DNA from 3 places in the Pseudoalteromonas galatheae genome. Region 2 is predicted to be linked to each of the others. Evidence: predicted binding sites of a transcription regulator. Region 2 holds the regulator's gene; each other region holds the start of a gene.
What was found. Region 2 encodes FliA, which starts transcription of late flagellar genes. Its sites were predicted from a motif close to CTAAAGNTNNNNNNNNNNNNGCCGATA; they were not measured.

Region 1 (5,482 bases), 2.3 Mb from region 2:
GTCTACTTAAGGATAAAAATACAGGCAAACGTCGCGGTTTTGGTTTTGTTGAGATGTCTAAGCAAGATGCGGAAAAGGCTATTACTCAACTCAATGAGCGTGAATTTCAACAGCGTACATTAAAAGTAAGAGAAGCAAAGCAAAAGCCTGAAGGTGAGATGGATCACTCACCTGCTTAATTAATCTTTATTTAAATTAATAATAGAGATTGCTTCTTTATTACCTATTACTGGTGCCGTTGCATAGAAACGCACTTCCGATGCACTCGGCACCTTTTCCCCTACTACTATTTGACTTTCCAACAATGACAATGCGCGATTAGCTATTGCCTTGCCTGAATCAACCAGCTCAACATGCTTATGTAAGCAATTCTTGATATCGTGAGCTATCAAAGGAAAATGTGTACATCCTAACACTAACCTATCAACAGTGACTGGAATGTTAAGCCGGACTATTTCCGCGCAAAGTGCCTCTTTATCCAACTCGTTATGCCAATAAAAGTGCTCAGCGATCCTAACAAGCTCCGTGGAATGCAAAGTTTCAACTTTACAACCTGAGGTAAAATCCATGATGAGCTTATGTGTATAAGCATTATTTGACGTTGCCGGTGTTGCCAATAGTGCGATGTGCTTGGTCTTTGAACTAGACGCCGCAGGCTTAACAGCAGGAACAACACCTATAATTGGAATATGGGTATGTTTTCTGGCTTCTTCTAATGCGTATGTTGAAGCGGTATTACAAGCAATAACGATAAGATCAACATTGCCCAAGCATTGCTGTTGCCAACAAATCAGTCCCTTGATACGTGATTTGATTAGCTCTTGAGGCTGAAGGCCATATGGGAGAAAAGCGTTGTCCATAACATAGCTGAATGAACCCCCCTGCAAACATGCCTTTAAGTGCGACAGCACACTGGTGCCACCTATCCCCGAATCGAAAACCAAAATATGCGACAAACTTCATTCCTCAAATCAATGGAGCATGAAGTTTGCCACGAGTCCTCGCGAAAATAAACTCGCTTAGCTTGTTTGTTTTTGCTCTACCTGCTCTTTATTTAATTCATTCAGTTTACTAAAAAAGCTACTTGCATAATCCAAAAACTCATTTAGTCTCGACTGGCCTTCATTCATCCAAGCAAGCAAGTTTGGCAACTCATTATCAGCATTGAGTCCCTTAGCTTGCTCTTGTACATCTGCTAACTGCTTATTCAGTGGCATAAATGCCTTCTCTAACTCTTTCATTGGATTGCCTTGCTGATATTGAGCAATCGCAGCAGACGTTTTACTTTGTCTGAGATCCATCGTGAAATTAGTGATCTGATCTGAATTTAAACTAAGCGACTTTGCTAAATCGAACGCTTCATCGTATTCACCACCGAAAAAAGAGTCACTGACATTACGGATATCTTCCATCATATCGTTAATAGCTTGCTGCTCCTCTTCGTTCAACTCACCATTTACCTTAATTGAGAAACTGACTTCGTGAGAAGACTTAGTGCCATATGCCATGCCATAATCATTACCTTTTTGAGCAACACTCGCAGCGGCTCCCTGAGAATATGCATCGGAGAATGAAATAACGACTTCATCTCCTTCAGCTGTTGTAAATGCATATTCAGCCTGATTAGAGAGGCTCGCAAACTGCGCGGCACTGATCGCTAATGCTTTTGGCGACTTTTCTTCAAACAGCTCTTTTTCAAAATCATCTAAACCTTTAAAAATCCCTTCTCGTGATTTTTCAATACCATCTTCGATGTCGGAATTAAAAGCCCCCATGCCTTTTAACTCTTCGCTGGCTTCATCTATCCCCTGAAGCACGCCCTTACGTGCCCCATCGAGCATGGATTTCAACTCGTCATCATTTTTGCCGTCGACTTTGGCTTTCTTCACTGCACCCTGAACAAAATCGAGTACATTTTTGACAATAGATTCAAAATCAAATAATGGCTTGTCTTTTTTGTCTTGTGTCGGCTTCTCAATCCCCAACGCTTCTGCAAGCTTATCATCAAGAATTTTTGCAGCTAATTTGGATTTATCACCCGCATAGCTGTCTGAATTAATTTGGATATTTGGTCCTATCCCTTTGCTCTTTCCAGGCTTATGCTGCATCGCTGGATTGAGCAACTGATTTAATTGCCCGATTTTCATGGTATGCCCTCCAATATATTAGTTAGATTATCGGCATATTTGCGCAAAGCTAAAGTATAATGATTAAAAAAACAGCAAACCAGATGCATCAGTGATGCTAGACTGGACAAATTAGCAACGCTCCCTAAAATAGCGCCTCTTAATTCAACATAGATGGTTTTAGCATGGCAGTAATAAAAATTGATGATTCAGCATACGAGCAACAGTTAGCGGATAAAGCTGAGCGTATCACAACACAATTTGCACCGTTTAATGCACCTGCACTTGAAGTGTATGAGTCTGCATCTCGCCATTACCGCCAGCGCTGTGAATTTAGAGTATGGCATGATGGTGAAGATCTGTTTCACATCATGTTTGACCAGCAAACAAAAGAAAAGATCCGTGTTGATAGCTTTGATCCTGGTGCGCCGCTTGTCAATGAAATGATGCAAGTGATGATACACCAGCTAAAAGACAACGAAATATTGCGTCGTAAGCTGTTTCAAATCGACTATCTCACGACGCTGAGTGGGGAAGTACTGATCAGCTTGCTTTATCACAAGCAGTTAGATGAAGCGTGGCAGACTGCCATGCAGACATTAAGAACCGAGTTGCAGCAAACCTACAAAGTTGATTTTATCGGTCGTGCTAGAAAACAAAAGGTTGTGTTTGGCAATGACTATGTAACTGAAAAACTAAGCGTTAACGGTAAAGAATATATTTATCAGCAGGTTGAGAACAGCTTTACGCAACCGAATGCGGAAGTGAATCAGAAAATGCTAGCTTGGGCACAGTCTATTAGTGAACCGCTAAGCAACGATCTACTTGAGCTTTATTGTGGTAACGGTAACTTTTCAATTGCATTGGCAGGCTCATTCAATAAAGTGCTGGCTACTGAGATTTCTAAATCATCAGTAAAGTCTGCACAATTTAATATTGCAGCAAATAAAGTCGATAACTTAGATATTATTCGCATGTCGAGTGAAGAGTTTACACAAGCCATGAAAGGGCAAAAGTTTTCTCGATTAGATGGTATCGATTTACAGTCCTATGATTGCCAAACGATTCTCGTCGATCCGCCTCGTGCAGGTATGGATGAATTGACCTGTCGATTAGTTAGCAACTACGACAACATTATTTATATCTCATGTAATCCAGACACGTTAGAACGTGATTTAGCCTTATTATGTGAAACACATAAAATCGCACGTATGGCGATTTTCGATCAGTTCCCTTATACCCATCATATTGAATCTGGCGTTTACTTAGTGAGAAAGTGATCTCTAACGATTAACGACTGGCTGCCATCGCTGTGATAAGTGCTGGCAGTTGAGTTTCGCTAAAGACTTGAATACCGGATTGCCGTAATAAAGACGCAGTCAGCCCCTGCCCTACTATTTTTTTACCTGTATGACTACCATCGTAAATCAGATTGCTGCCGCAAGACGGACTGGACTCTTTTAACAACGCAAACTTTATATCGTGCTGTAGGCAAGCCGCTAGCGCTTTTTTAGCACCGAGTTCAAACGCGGAGGTAAAATCATCGCCATGTTTACTCAAAACTTTACCATCTGCTATTTCAGCCGATGGGCGAGGTGTTGGTAAACCACCAGATACTTCGGGACATAGCGGTAAGACCCAATTTTTTTGCCGCCAATACTGCAAGGTATTGTCTTGAAGGCTTTGTGAAGAAGCGTCATACCTCACTGGATAACCTAATAAGCAGCTAGAAACTAAAATTTTAAACATAAAAAAGCCCCGCAATAATTGCAGGGCTAGTCTAATACAAATTAGATTTTATTTCTTTGCTAAATAATTCACCAAAGCTGCAATTTGCTCTGGCTTAGTCGTACCAGATTCACGAAGTAATAGCTTGTATTTACCGTTTACCACGAACATTGGTACCCCTGTTAGCGCGCCTTTATCAGAAAGAGTCTTCTGCATACGTTGCATTTTTGAAGCTTTAGTACGAACAGAGAAACTGGCATAAAGTTTATCAAACTTCTCTTCTTCAACACCTTGAGCAATAAAGATATCTTTTACATCAGCAAGTTCATTGATTTTTGCACGCTTGCCATGGATATGATTAAACATGGCTGCAACTATCTTGTCTTTTTGTGGCAGCACTTCAGCAGTTGCAAGTGCTTGTGCCAACACCTGTTGGATCTCAGGCTCTCTTGGACCGACAAAATCTATATGGCTTTTTTTAAACTTAACACCCTCATCCAGCTTTGGTTTAACGTCAACGATTAAATTTTCCATTGCGTTACAGGCTGGACAATAAAAAGAAAAATATTCCATTACCTCAGGCTTTTTCGTGCCGCGCTCGGCAATAACTTCATAATGCACACCTTCTTCAAATGGTGCAGCCTGAGCAAGAAGAGGAAGCATTAGTGCAACCGCTAAGCCTTTTAATACTTTCAACATACTAACTTTCTCCAGTCCTTATTTTTTTAATAGATATGCGATCAATTCATCAAGCTGTTCTTGGCTCTTGATACCTTTCATTTCGATTCTGTATTTGTCGTTTACGATAAAAGTTGGAACGCCTGTAAGCGCCCCCGCTTCAGAAAACTTTTCTTGTGCTTTAAGCATGTTATTTTCAGCACTCACGACTGGCATACTCGTGACGGCCTGATCAAACTTTTCAGCAGCAATCCCATTTAGCTCCATTAGCGTTTTTAAATCTTTAATGTCTAACAGTTTGTTTCCTTCAACATGAATAGCATTAAAAATCTTCTCAGCAATCACATCCTCTTTGCCTTCTTGCTCAGCAATAATATAGGCATAGCTAAGATTGCTCTGCGTTTCTGTAGGAATACCACGTAGGAAGTTTACATGGCTTTTTTCAAAGTACGCTCCCTCAGGTAAGTTCTTTTTAATCGCTTTAGCAATTGGCTCAAAGCGGAAACAATGAGGACAGTAAAAAGAGAAAAATTCAGTAACTTTCTCTGATTTACTCTGTTCGGTTGTTAAGGTTGTGTAGTGCTCACCCTCGGTAAAGTCTGAAGCCATCGCAGCAATGGGCAAAAGTAATGCGATAAGTGCGACTTTTAATTTTTTTAGCATGTTACTCTCTCTAATTTTAAGGAAATAGGCTCAAACTTGGTTCATCTAATGCGGCAAATTGCTCTTTTAACGCTAGGATCTGTTGTTCCCAATATTTGTCTGTCGCAAACCAAGAAAAGTTCCGTTCGAATGCAGGATCCTGCCAGCGTTGGGCCACCCAAGCCATATAGTTAACCATTCTCATGGCGCGTAGCGGCTCAATTAACGCAAGCTCTTTTGCATCAAACGGCATAAACTCTTCGTAACCCACAAGCAGGGTATCTAATTGTACTAATTGCTCGTTGCGG
Region 2 (5,482 bases):
AATCCGGCACCAAAGGTTCTGGCTCAGAAACAGGTTCGTCAATCACCTCATTGACTTCGTCTTCAGAAGCGGGCTGGCTAAGTTTGTGGAGTGTTTCAAGCAACACAGGATCAGCAGCTTCTGGCTCCTCCCGGTTTTGAATACAAGCGAACATTTCGTTGATAGTATCCAAAGATTGCAAAATAACATCCATCAATTCCGAAGTTACTTTTCGCTGTCCTTGTCGTAATACATCAAACACGTTCTCCGCACCGTGACAGGCATCAACCAGTTCAGTCATACCGAGAAAACCAGCCCCACCTTTTACGGTATGGAAGCCACGGAAAATCGCGTTAAGAAGTTCTTTATCTTCAGGATTATTTTCTAGTTCAACAAGCTGTTCAGATAACAGTTCTAATATTTCACCTGCTTCAACTAGAAAGTCCTGCAAGATATCTTCATCGACTTCAAAGCTCATACACACTCTCCAACTAGAAGCCTAAACTAGATAGCAAGTCATCGACTTCGTCTTGACCAGAAACCACGTCATCTCGCGATTCAGCGTCAATAATTGGACCTTCAGGTCCAGACAATTCATTACTGATAGTCTCAGTTGTTTTTATTTCATTTTCATTCGTTTTTTCTGCAACGGCAGGTGCTTCATCTGAAGTGCCAAACACAGTTAGAAGGTGAATGAGACTATCTTCTACTTCCCTCACAAGCTCAATAACACGACGGATAACCTGTCCTGTCAAATCCTGATAGTCTTGTGCCATCAGAACGTTGGTCATTAAACCTTGTAATTCGTCTGTCCGTGTCTTTGAAGTCTGCATAAAGCTGTCGAGATCATGACACAGAGATTTAAACTCACCGAGTTGAATATCCCTACTCATCAACCTATCCCAAGTGGGCTTTATTTGCGCTAACTCATCCGCAAGATTCTGCGCAAGAGGTAAGCTTTCTTCGACTGCGTCCATCGTTTTGTTTGCAGCGCTTTCCGTCATTTCCATAACATAATTAAGGCGCTGCTTTGCATCAGGAATAGCCTCTGTTGTGAGATCTGCAAGCCGAGTATCTAGTTCAAAGTTCTTTAAAGATTCGTGCAACTGACGAGTTAGCTTTCCAACTTCTGCAAATAGCTCCGATTGCTCTTTGTTAGCAGCTTCTAAAATCAGCTGGTCAGCTTTTTCTTGTTCACCCTGCTCTAAAAGCTCGACAAGTTGTTTTGCTTGTTCAAGTGTAATTTGAGGCGCAGCATTTACAGACATAGGCCATATCCCCTTGCTGTTAGCCTAGTCGCTCAAATACTTTTTCAAGCTTAGTTTTAAGCGTGCCAGCTGTAAACGGTTTGACAATATATCCGTTAACTCCAGCTTGCGCTGCTGCAACTATTTGTTCCTTTTTCGCTTCTGCGGTAACCATCAACACTGGAATGTGCTTAAGTTTTTCATCCGCTCGTATTGCACGAAGCAGATCAATACCTTGCATGCCCGGCATATTCCAATCAGTTACTACAAAGTCAAACTCCTGATTTTGTAGCATCGGAAGTGCTGTACTACCATCATCAGCTTCTTGAACATTGGTAAAGCCTAAATCTCTTAATAGGTTTTTGATTATTCTTCTCATAGTAGAGAAATCATCAACCACGAGAATTTTCATGTTCTTATCCAAAACTTCCTCCAGTGAGGTTCGAACCCAACTATTTTATGTACTCTAATTTATCCAGTCATTGATTTTAGCTTTAAGCTTTATCATTGCCTGACCGTGAATTTGACTTACTCGAGATTCACTAACATCAAGAATGGCGCCAATCTCTTTTAAATTCATTTCGTCGTTATAGTAAAGTGACAAAACTAAAGCGTCTCTTTCGGGTAACGCTTTGATCGCATTTACTAAAGACTCGTTAAAACGCTCATTTTTAACGTTATTAAACGGTTTGTCTAGCGCAAAATCGCTGTTTGCAGGGGTTATCACATCTTCATCAACCCCAAGATCCTCAATCCCGATGACTTTGCTTGCATTTACATCATGTAAAATATGATGGTACTCATCTAGAGATATATCAAGTTTTTCAGCGATTTCAGTGTCTTTTGGTTCTCGACCAAGGAGAGATTCTAGCTCGGAGATAGCTTCAGCCACCATTCGGCTATTTTTATGTACGGAACGCGGAGCCCAATCGCCACGGCGAATTTCATCCAACATCGCGCCTCGAATACGGATCCCCGCAAAGGTCTCAAAACTAGCTCCTTTAGTAGCATCGAAATTTTTAGATGCTTCAATCAACCCAATCATCCCCGATTGGATGAGATCGTCGAGTTGCACACTTGCCGGAAGTCGAGCTATCAGGTGACACGCCACTTTTTTCACCAGTGGAGCATGCCGTTCGACCACCTTGTGAAGATGCTCTGAAGTTTGATATCCCGCAGCTCTGTTGACCGGAGAAGCCATAATCACCCGTTTACAAGTTGTTCAATGAAAAATTCTAGATGACCGGAAGGTTGATGAGGAATTGGCCATTTAACTGCTTTAGCGGCAAGCCCCTTAATCGCAATCGCGGCTGGGGAGCTCGGAAATAAATCTACGATAGCTCTTTGTCTACGAGAGGATTTACGCATGTTTTCGTCAAACGGTACGGTGGCCACTAACTCCAGTGCTACATCTAGAAAACGATCTGTAACTTTTGAAAGTTTAGCAAATAATTCTTGCCCTTCACGCATGCTGCGGACCATATTGGCAACAATTTTAAAACGATAGACACCATGCTCTCTGCTTAACACTTTGATCAATGCATAAGCATCGGTAATAGAGGTTGGTTCATCACACACGACGACCATCACATCCTGTGCAGCCCGAGAAAAACTCAGGACCATATCAGAGATACCTGCTGCGGTATCAACAATTAATACATCGAATTGAGTGTTAAGTTCGCTAAAAGCGCGAATAAGCCCGGCGTGTTCTGCTGGAGTCAACTCTACCATATTTTGAGAGCCAGAGGTCGCCGGTACAATTTTGATACCTGCGGGCCCCTCTACAAGAATTTCATCAAGTTCACACTCTCCCGACAACACGTGCGACAGATTTTTTTCTACTCGAAGACCTAACATTACATCACAGTTTGCCAAGCCCAAGTCCGCATCCAGAACTAGGACTCTTTGTCCTTGTTGACCCATAGCGATAGCAGTATTGAGTGAGACATTAGTTTTACCCACCCCACCTTTACCACCGGTCACGGCTATTACTTTTACACCCTGGTTGCTATTTTGACTCATTCTACGCAGGCCACTTGCTTGATCTAAAACTGTGTTAATCATACATTCCTACTGACTCTGACGCTACTGGTACACGTCGAGAGTGCTGTGCTTTTATTCTTTTTAAATACAATTGCTCAGCCTTTTTTACTAGCTTTTGAGCATTTGCTACGCGAATGTCTTCTGGCACTCGCTGACCGTTGGTAAGATACCCTATTGGCAAGCGATTTTGAATCGCTATGCTAATTATCTCACCTAAACTTAGACTTTCATCAAGTTTTGTGAAAATACAACCGCTTAAATTTACTTTTTTGAAGTGCCGTACGGTTTCTTGTAACACATTCATTTGTGCTGTTGCACTCAGTACTAAGTAACTACGAATATCCACTCTTGCGCTACGCATAAGTGTATTTAACTGTTCAGTTAAGCGCAAATCTCTTTGACTCATTCCCGCCGTATCTATTAATACTAGACGTTTATTTCGTAAATGATAAAGCACTTCTGCAAGTTCATTTGCATCTTTAACTTGTTTAACTGGACAACCAATGATTCTACCATAGGTCGCTAATTGCTCGTAAGCACCAATTCTATAGGTATCAGTAGTTATCAACGCCACTTTATCTGCACCGTATTTTTGTGCGCCTAGCGCCGCTAATTTTGCGACCGTTGTGGTTTTACCAACACCAGTTGGACCCACCATAGCGAATACGCCACCTTGGCGGAGAATATCATTGTTAGTGGTGTGCATTTGGTTTATCACCATGTTTAACAAGGCATTCCAAGCTTCTTTACGAGAAACATCATCAGGGATAAAGCATGCCATTTGTTCAGCAACATCTTTGTCTATGCCCATTCCTTCAAGACGGTCTACAAGACACGCGCGGGTTGGATCACGACGAGCCATTTCTTGCTTCATTAGTCCTGATACTTGATGCTCAAGTAATTGACGAATTGCGTTCATCTCTTCACGCATTGCACTCATTTCGTCAGGCTTGGCATTTAGCTCGGGTAAATCATCACCAAAACCATTGTCCAATTCATCAGACTCTCCCCACTGCTGTGGTTGCTCAAAAGCATCATCCTCGAAGTCAAAAGATTGGCGGCGAGATTGCTGTGGCTTCGCTTGGTATGCCGGAGCTTCAGTCTGTGCCTTGCGTTGACTGCTTAACATTTGCTCAGTATCAATACCCGACTGTGAGAACATAGAAGCAAGTTCTGGTGAACGGGGGCGTGGTGCTTGGCGCTCAAGCAATGCTTCTAAGCTATCAGCTACTTGTGCTTGTTTTACAGGCTGAGCTTGGCGAGGCTCAGGACGGACAAAGCGAGTCTGAGCTTCACTAGGAGTTGCTGTACGGGTTGCTGGCGCTTGCTTAACCGGTGCAGCGGCACGGTCATTATCAATTGCTGCGACGATTTCAACACCATCCGCTAACTTTTTATTTGACATGATGACAGCATCAGCGCCAAGCTCTTCTTTCACTTCATTCAAAGCCGTACGCATATCTTTTGCGAAGAAACGTTTAATTTTCATGTTACAGCCCCTTTATCCTCTATTGTCCAACCGAGCTCACTATCTTGATTTGTCTTTCTTCTGGTACTTCTTGATATGACATCACTCGAAGCCCTGGAATTGTATGCTTAACAAATCGAGACAGCACACTTCTCAACATACCTGAGGTTAATAAGATGGACGGCTCCCCTAGCATTTCTTGGTTGTGATGTGCTTCTCTTAATGATTCTTGAAGCCTCTCAGCCAAGCCAGGTTCAATACCTGCCCCCTCATCACCTGCGTTCTGAAGTGACTGATGCAACATCTGTTCCAACTCAGGCGCCAATGTTATGACAGGGATTTCTTCTTCGCTCCCAACTGCATCTTGGACTATTAATCGACGCAGTGAAATTCTCACTGCAGCAGTTAGTACATCTGGGTCTTGGCTACGTGGGCCATACTCAACTAAGGTTTGCACAATCGAACGCATATCTCGAATCGCAACGCCTTCGTTAAGGAGGTTTTGTAATACTTTTACTACGGTAGTAAGCGGTAAAATATCTGGCACTAAGCCTTCAACCAATCGTGGGTGACTTTTCGCTAGCATGTCTAATAAATTTTGTACTTCTTCATGCCCAAGAAGTAGTGACGCATTATTCGTTAATAATTGGCTAATATGTGTTGCCACCACAGTTGCAGCGTCTACTACTGTGTAGCCAAGTGAATGCGCTTCATCCTTTTGGTCTGGCTTGATCCAAACCGCATC
Region 3 (5,482 bases), 1.1 Mb from region 2:
TGACTTAGAACAGCAACTGCTGAATGTGCTTGAATTTGTGACGTCACCATTAAAAGCGGACGCAAAATTCCCAGATCTTCACGACAATACTCAAGCACTGAAAAAAGGTCTCTATTACCTAAAAGAAAAGTCTTTCCCGCTTGCAGCAAAGTGGCTAAGACTGGCGGCGATGACTGGTGATTTAAAGGCACAGTTCTTTTTAGGTTTGTTGTTTATGAAAGGCCAAGGAGTGCCACCCAGCCCATTTCATGCAGCTGCTTGGTTGAGTTTGGCCAGCAGTCAAGGACACAAAGGCGCCGAACAAGTACTACTTGATGTTCGCCGCTTTCTTACTACTAAGCGCTTTAGAGATGCACAATGCTATGCAGCAACACTTTACGAGCAAATTCATCAACTACAGCATATTAGCCAATAAATTAAATTTTACTCCTCAAAAAAATGTAGGCTAGGCGTAGCCAAGCCTCTCTTAAGTAAACATACGCTTACCCTCTGCAACGGTCACAATAGTACAGTAGGAAAACTACTGTATAGCAGCTGAGAAAATTTCCTATTGCTTTATTCATATTCAAATTTCGTCAATTAAGCTCTCATTTCAAAAAATCACAACCATTTGTTTTATATTGAAAATTTAAACCAAGTAAAAATTAAGCTTGAATATTGATTAAAAAGCTAGCAATTTTTCTTGCATTCACACACTGTATAAACTACTGTATACACATACTGTATAGATAACCAGTGAGACAATTATGTTACACAGCAATACACTTCTACAGCCAAACAATTCGACTTATTACACACTTAACGAAATCAATAATGTTATCGTTGAAGATGAGATCGTCGCTAGCTTAGAGTTACTTAAAGTTTTACATAAATGTCAGCATAAACAAGGCTGGACGCTACTCGTTGCGCCCGATAATGTACCAAACAAGTCACTGCTAGAAAGTGCTTCTGTTGATGCAAGCAAGTTGCTCGTCATTAGGCAAAAGCACATATACGACCTTGAGTATGTACTTAAAAGTGCTATCAGCAATGGTAATTTCGCTGCGGTGGTGATTTGGACTGATATTGCATCAGTGCAAACTATCAACAAAATGGAACTGCCGGTATCTGACGTTGCAATACACTGTTTTCAAAGCGCTTAACAAGCTACAATAACAGGATATAAATTTGTTAAAACTGAAGTTTTTATGTCTTGTTATTGCAATTCATCCCTTCCCTATTCGCAATGTTGTGAGCCGTACCTTAAGGGACAAAAATTCGCAGAGCGTCCACAAATACTCATGCGTTCTCGCTATACTGCATACTGCTTAAAAGATGCAAAGTATATTCATGACACCTACGCCCAGGCTAAACAAGCACAAAATAGTGTCGACGATATTGCTACATTTGCTAATTATGCACACTTTATAAAATTGGAAGTGCTAGAAGAAGCAGTAGAAGCTACTCAGGGGATCGTTGAGTTTAAGGCGCACTATATCGCAGAAAACACTCACTATATACTCCATGAACGGTCAAATTTTATCACCGAAGCAGGCAGATGGTATTACTTAGATGGCGAATTGTATGATACGCCTACAACCAAGGTAGGCAGAAATGACCTCTGCCCGTGCGGCAGTGATAAAAAGTACAAAAAGTGCCACGGTAGCTAAAATAGCCTGAATTAGAGATTAGATACAAAGCAATAAAAAAGCTTGAAACGAGCGAAAGATGATTAAGGGTAGTTTATACCAATTGAATTAATTCTCTAATCAATTTGAAGGGTGAAATAGCATATTAGCTTCGTTAAAAATTTCTCATTTAGAACAACTAAATAGCAAAATCTTTGCCTTGCCTATATGGATATAGGTACCTTAGCGGTAGCAGGACGCGAGAGCGGTGCTACTAAAGCTATTTCCCCGCTTCAAAATAGATCATTTACTTAATACAACTGGTATTAGCCTAGACATGAAGCTCGATAAGCGTGGCGTTTAATGTCAGTCTAGTAACGAAGCAAACAGTTGTAAAATGACAAGTTTAATACCAGGTTGTCTTAAATTCGCTCAATTTAGCAGCTAATGTTGTTACGCCGTCGCGCGTAACATACTCTGCATATCTCCCGTTGCAATTTGATCATAGAAACCAGCCGCATCCATTGCCTTTTCAGCGACTAAGGCAAGTTTACCTTGCGTACTTGCCAAACGTCTTTTAACCGCTGGTTCCAAATTTTCTACAACTTCGAGTGGAATATGCTTTTTATCATTTCGTGCAGCAAAAGGTTCTGGATTTAAATTTTCTTGCAATCGCAAGGTCGCCATCGCTCCCATAGATACCAGCTGCGCATTATGCTGACCAATAAGCATATTGTACTCTTTTGGTGCAAGCGGCTTTTGTGGTCCTATTTCAAATTGCTTTTTTAGTGTTTCTTCTGAGCTATCTTTCGCGGCAGCTTCAGATTTTGGTAGATGAAATTGGCTAAAGTCTAGTGCATCAGTTGATAGCATAGATAACAGCATGGCAAAATCGGCAGAGCGCGTCTCATGAACACTGATATTTAATGCGGGCCCTAATTGCGACTCACTGATTAAAACGCCATCAACTTGCATGTATTCCAACCGATTATTTTGCTAATTACGAATTTATCGGCCTTTTTCCGAAAAACTTTAGTAGTTTTCTTTACTTCGAAAAAAACTTTGTTATTATCACCGCCGTTGTTTAGGAGGGGTTCCCGAGCGGCCAAAGGGATCAGACTGTAAATCTGACGGCTCAGCCTTCGCTGGTTCGAATCCAGCTCCCTCCACCACCTTCTATTGCTTTATCTCACAATAAGCTTACATATATAAACGAGCTTAAAAACAATCCAAAGCCAAAAATCAAATGTGCTGCCATACTTTTTACCCTTGCCTTATTCGGTTCTGGTAATTTAGATGCTGCGACCCCTGCACCAAAACAGGGTTGCATAATAAAGAATGGAAACACACACGTTATTAAGCCAAAAACTAATGCAATCAAAAGGCTTGGCTCAGTCAACCAAGGCTTGCCCACGCCCAGCAGTATCGCCAAGGCGAATACAATCCCAATGAGATAATGCATGCACCAACCAATGACACGTTCACCAGATATTGGTTTACTATGCCCGATACCTTGATGCGTAAGTTGACCTTGACACAAGTGTCCAATCCACCTACCAACTAATGCATAGTCTAAGCCCTTTATGGCAAACACGCGACTGAGCATAAATGCCCACAAATCCATAACAAGCGTTGCACCTACGCCAATCGCTACTGCTGGCATTAACATCGAATATAGGTTTTCCACTATTTTTACTCCTCTTTTTTACTGATAACCGCTATCCTACTAGTTCAAGTTAACTTTAAGTCAAGGGCAAGAATGGATATCAGTGAAGTTGCAAAAAAATCAGGTTTGCCCGCATCCACGCTTAGATATTATGAAGAAAAAGGGCTGATCCGGTCGATTGGTCGACAAGGGCTTAAACGTGTTTTTCCCCCGTCGATACTTGAACGTCTAGCGCTTATTACCCTTGGTAGAAACGCAGGCTTTTCGTTAGATGAAATAGCGCACATGTTTACCCCCGAGGGTAAAGCGGATATTGATAGGATGAAGTTACAATCTAAAGCGGATGAATTAAATGAAACCATTAAGCATTTAACTGCAATGCGAGATGGCCTCTATCACGCTGCAAAATGCCCTGCGCCAAGCCATTTTGAATGCCCGACATTTAAAAAGTTGTTAAAACGCGCGGCAAAAGCGAGGCCCGACAAATAATAGGCATAAACAGGGCGCTATGCTAATGCTCAATCATCAAGTCACGACCGTGGTCACGTAAATAACGCCGAGCCATTTTATGGTCGTCGCCATAGTGCTTTGTTACCAAATGCCAAAATGCGCTATTGTGTGCCATAACATGAAAATGGCAAAGTTCGTGCACTACCACATAATCAATTACCCACTTAGGCGCACCAATCAAAAGCGTATTAAACGCAAGCACGCCTTTAGATGAAAAACTGCCCCAGCGGCTTTTGTAAACGCGTATTTTTAGCGTATCAAAGCGAGCTTGAATATCAGGTTGATACCGCGCAATAACCATATCTACATAGTCATTTAGCGTTTCGCTTAACAGCGCGATTAACTCACCCCATTCATTTTTGACAGCCTTAAGTAACACTCTTTTGTTATCAAAATCAATTACAGAGGTCGTACTTTCGCTTCTATGAATAGTAAAGGTCTCGCCGAATACTTGCAAAATTCCTGTTTCAAGCGGCCGAGGGCTCTCAGGTATGAACTTTAGAGCAAGCTTTGATTTTATCCAATCGGATTTACTTTCCACCCAAGTATGTAACCAGCGCTCGCAAACTTGCTCTGGTGCATACACAAATACTTGGCCAGCTTTTATTTTTATCGCAACGCTCTTACGTTTTCGGCTTTTCTTCAATTGATATTGCAAGGTAACAAATTCTTAGCCACTAAAGCATGCATTATAATATGAGCAACTTATCAGAGTCACTGCAAACGCCATGTAAGATGGTGAATTTGATCAACAATGACAATAAACTCATCAATAGTGTGGTTTCTAACACACTATAAATTAGAAAGATTTTTTCGTTAAATCACCGTATTTATTATTTTTGCTGCTACGCTTAATGAAAAAGGCATTTTGATTTAGGCAAGCTATGGCTGATAAACCCATTTGCCAATATGTGTCACCTGAGGGAAAAAAATGCAGTGAAATCGATATGGGCTCAGGTTACTGCTTTTGGCATGATAATAAATTCGATAAAGGTGGCTTAGAGCTAAGCCAAAAGCTTGAACGCTACGCCAAGCGAGGCGGCTTGCTACAAGGCTTAGAGTTGAAGCGAGCCAATTTGGAAGGGCTCAACCTTGTTAACTTTGAAAATCATCATGGCTATGATCTATCTTATAGCAACTTTTATCGTGCCAATTTGAAAGGGGCGCACCTGTTTAATAATACCATTAAGCATGCGTCTTTAATGAAGGCGGATTTGAGAGAAGCAAGCCTGCACTGCTGTAATTTAGAAAGCACCAATTTGCTCGGCATAAAGCTGGAAAACACCCGTATCGATAATATGGAACTCGGTGAGCAATTACTGCAAGAGCAGCAAGCTTTTGAAGCACGTAGAAACCGAGCTAAAGAAGATGCGGAAGACTTGTTTCTGCAGTCCGAAGAGATCTATCGTTTACTACGTAAAGGCGCAGAAAACCAAGGACTATTTGAAATGGTTGGGCGCTTTACATATAAAGAGCTGCGCATGCGACATGCTCAGTATCCACGATTTTCAAAACGTCACCTTATTTCCAGCTTTGTCGACCTGCTATGTGGGTATGGAGAAAAGCCAGAAAATGTCATTCGCTTCAGTCTAGGCATGATAATTACCTGTGCATTTTGTTATTTTCTATTTGGCGTTTCGTTTCAAGATCAGATAATGCAGCTAGACTTAGACAGCAGTGTATCTGAAAATGTAATGGC

Region 1: CWC29_RS14950 (DUF5610 domain-containing protein) is a predicted target of FliA. The motif match lies at 2,176-2,202, and genes of this name have one in related genera.
Region 3: CWC29_RS09520 (VC2046/SO_2500 family protein) is a predicted target of FliA. The motif match lies at 2,617-2,643, and genes of this name have one in related genera.

What each region holds. Positions count from the first base shown of each region.
Region 1 covers NZ_PNCO02000001.1:3,363,469-3,368,950, forward strand. Annotated here, with positions in the region: gene CWC29_RS14940 (RNA recognition motif domain-containing protein) at 1-179, shown strand, start outside; gene murI (glutamate racemase) at 180-956, opposite strand; gene CWC29_RS14950 (DUF5610 domain-containing protein) at 1,020-2,147, opposite strand; gene trmA (tRNA (uridine(54)-C5)-methyltransferase TrmA) at 2,312-3,406, shown strand; gene CWC29_RS14960 (DUF523 domain-containing protein) at 3,417-3,875, opposite strand; gene CWC29_RS14965 (thiol:disulfide interchange protein DsbA/DsbL) at 3,924-4,553, opposite strand; gene CWC29_RS14970 (thiol:disulfide interchange protein DsbA/DsbL) at 4,572-5,195, opposite strand; gene CWC29_RS14975 (serine/threonine protein kinase) at 5,212-5,482, opposite strand, start outside.
Region 2 covers NZ_PNCO02000001.1:1,105,211-1,110,692, reverse strand. Annotated here, with positions in the region: gene CWC29_RS04855 (chemotaxis protein CheA) at 1-457, opposite strand, end outside; gene CWC29_RS04850 (protein phosphatase CheZ) at 471-1,247, opposite strand; gene cheY (chemotaxis response regulator CheY) at 1,267-1,650, opposite strand; gene CWC29_RS04840 (RNA polymerase sigma factor FliA) at 1,693-2,427, opposite strand; gene CWC29_RS04835 (MinD/ParA family ATP-binding protein) at 2,430-3,290, opposite strand; gene flhF (flagellar biosynthesis protein FlhF) at 3,283-4,758, opposite strand; gene flhA (flagellar biosynthesis protein FlhA) at 4,778-5,482, opposite strand, start outside.
Region 3 covers NZ_PNCO02000001.1:2,167,070-2,172,551, forward strand. Annotated here, with positions in the region: gene CWC29_RS09505 (tetratricopeptide repeat protein) at 1-415, shown strand, start outside; gene CWC29_RS09510 (SulA-like leucine-rich domain-containing protein) at 747-1,142, shown strand; gene CWC29_RS09515 (YchJ family protein) at 1,188-1,649, shown strand; gene CWC29_RS09520 (VC2046/SO_2500 family protein) at 2,061-2,582, opposite strand; tRNA gene CWC29_RS09525 (tRNA-Tyr) at 2,695-2,779, shown strand; gene CWC29_RS09530 (DUF2938 domain-containing protein) at 2,797-3,294, opposite strand; gene CWC29_RS09535 (helix-turn-helix domain-containing protein) at 3,367-3,762, shown strand; gene CWC29_RS09540 (M48 family metallopeptidase) at 3,785-4,441, opposite strand; gene CWC29_RS09545 (ion channel) at 4,668-5,482, shown strand, end outside.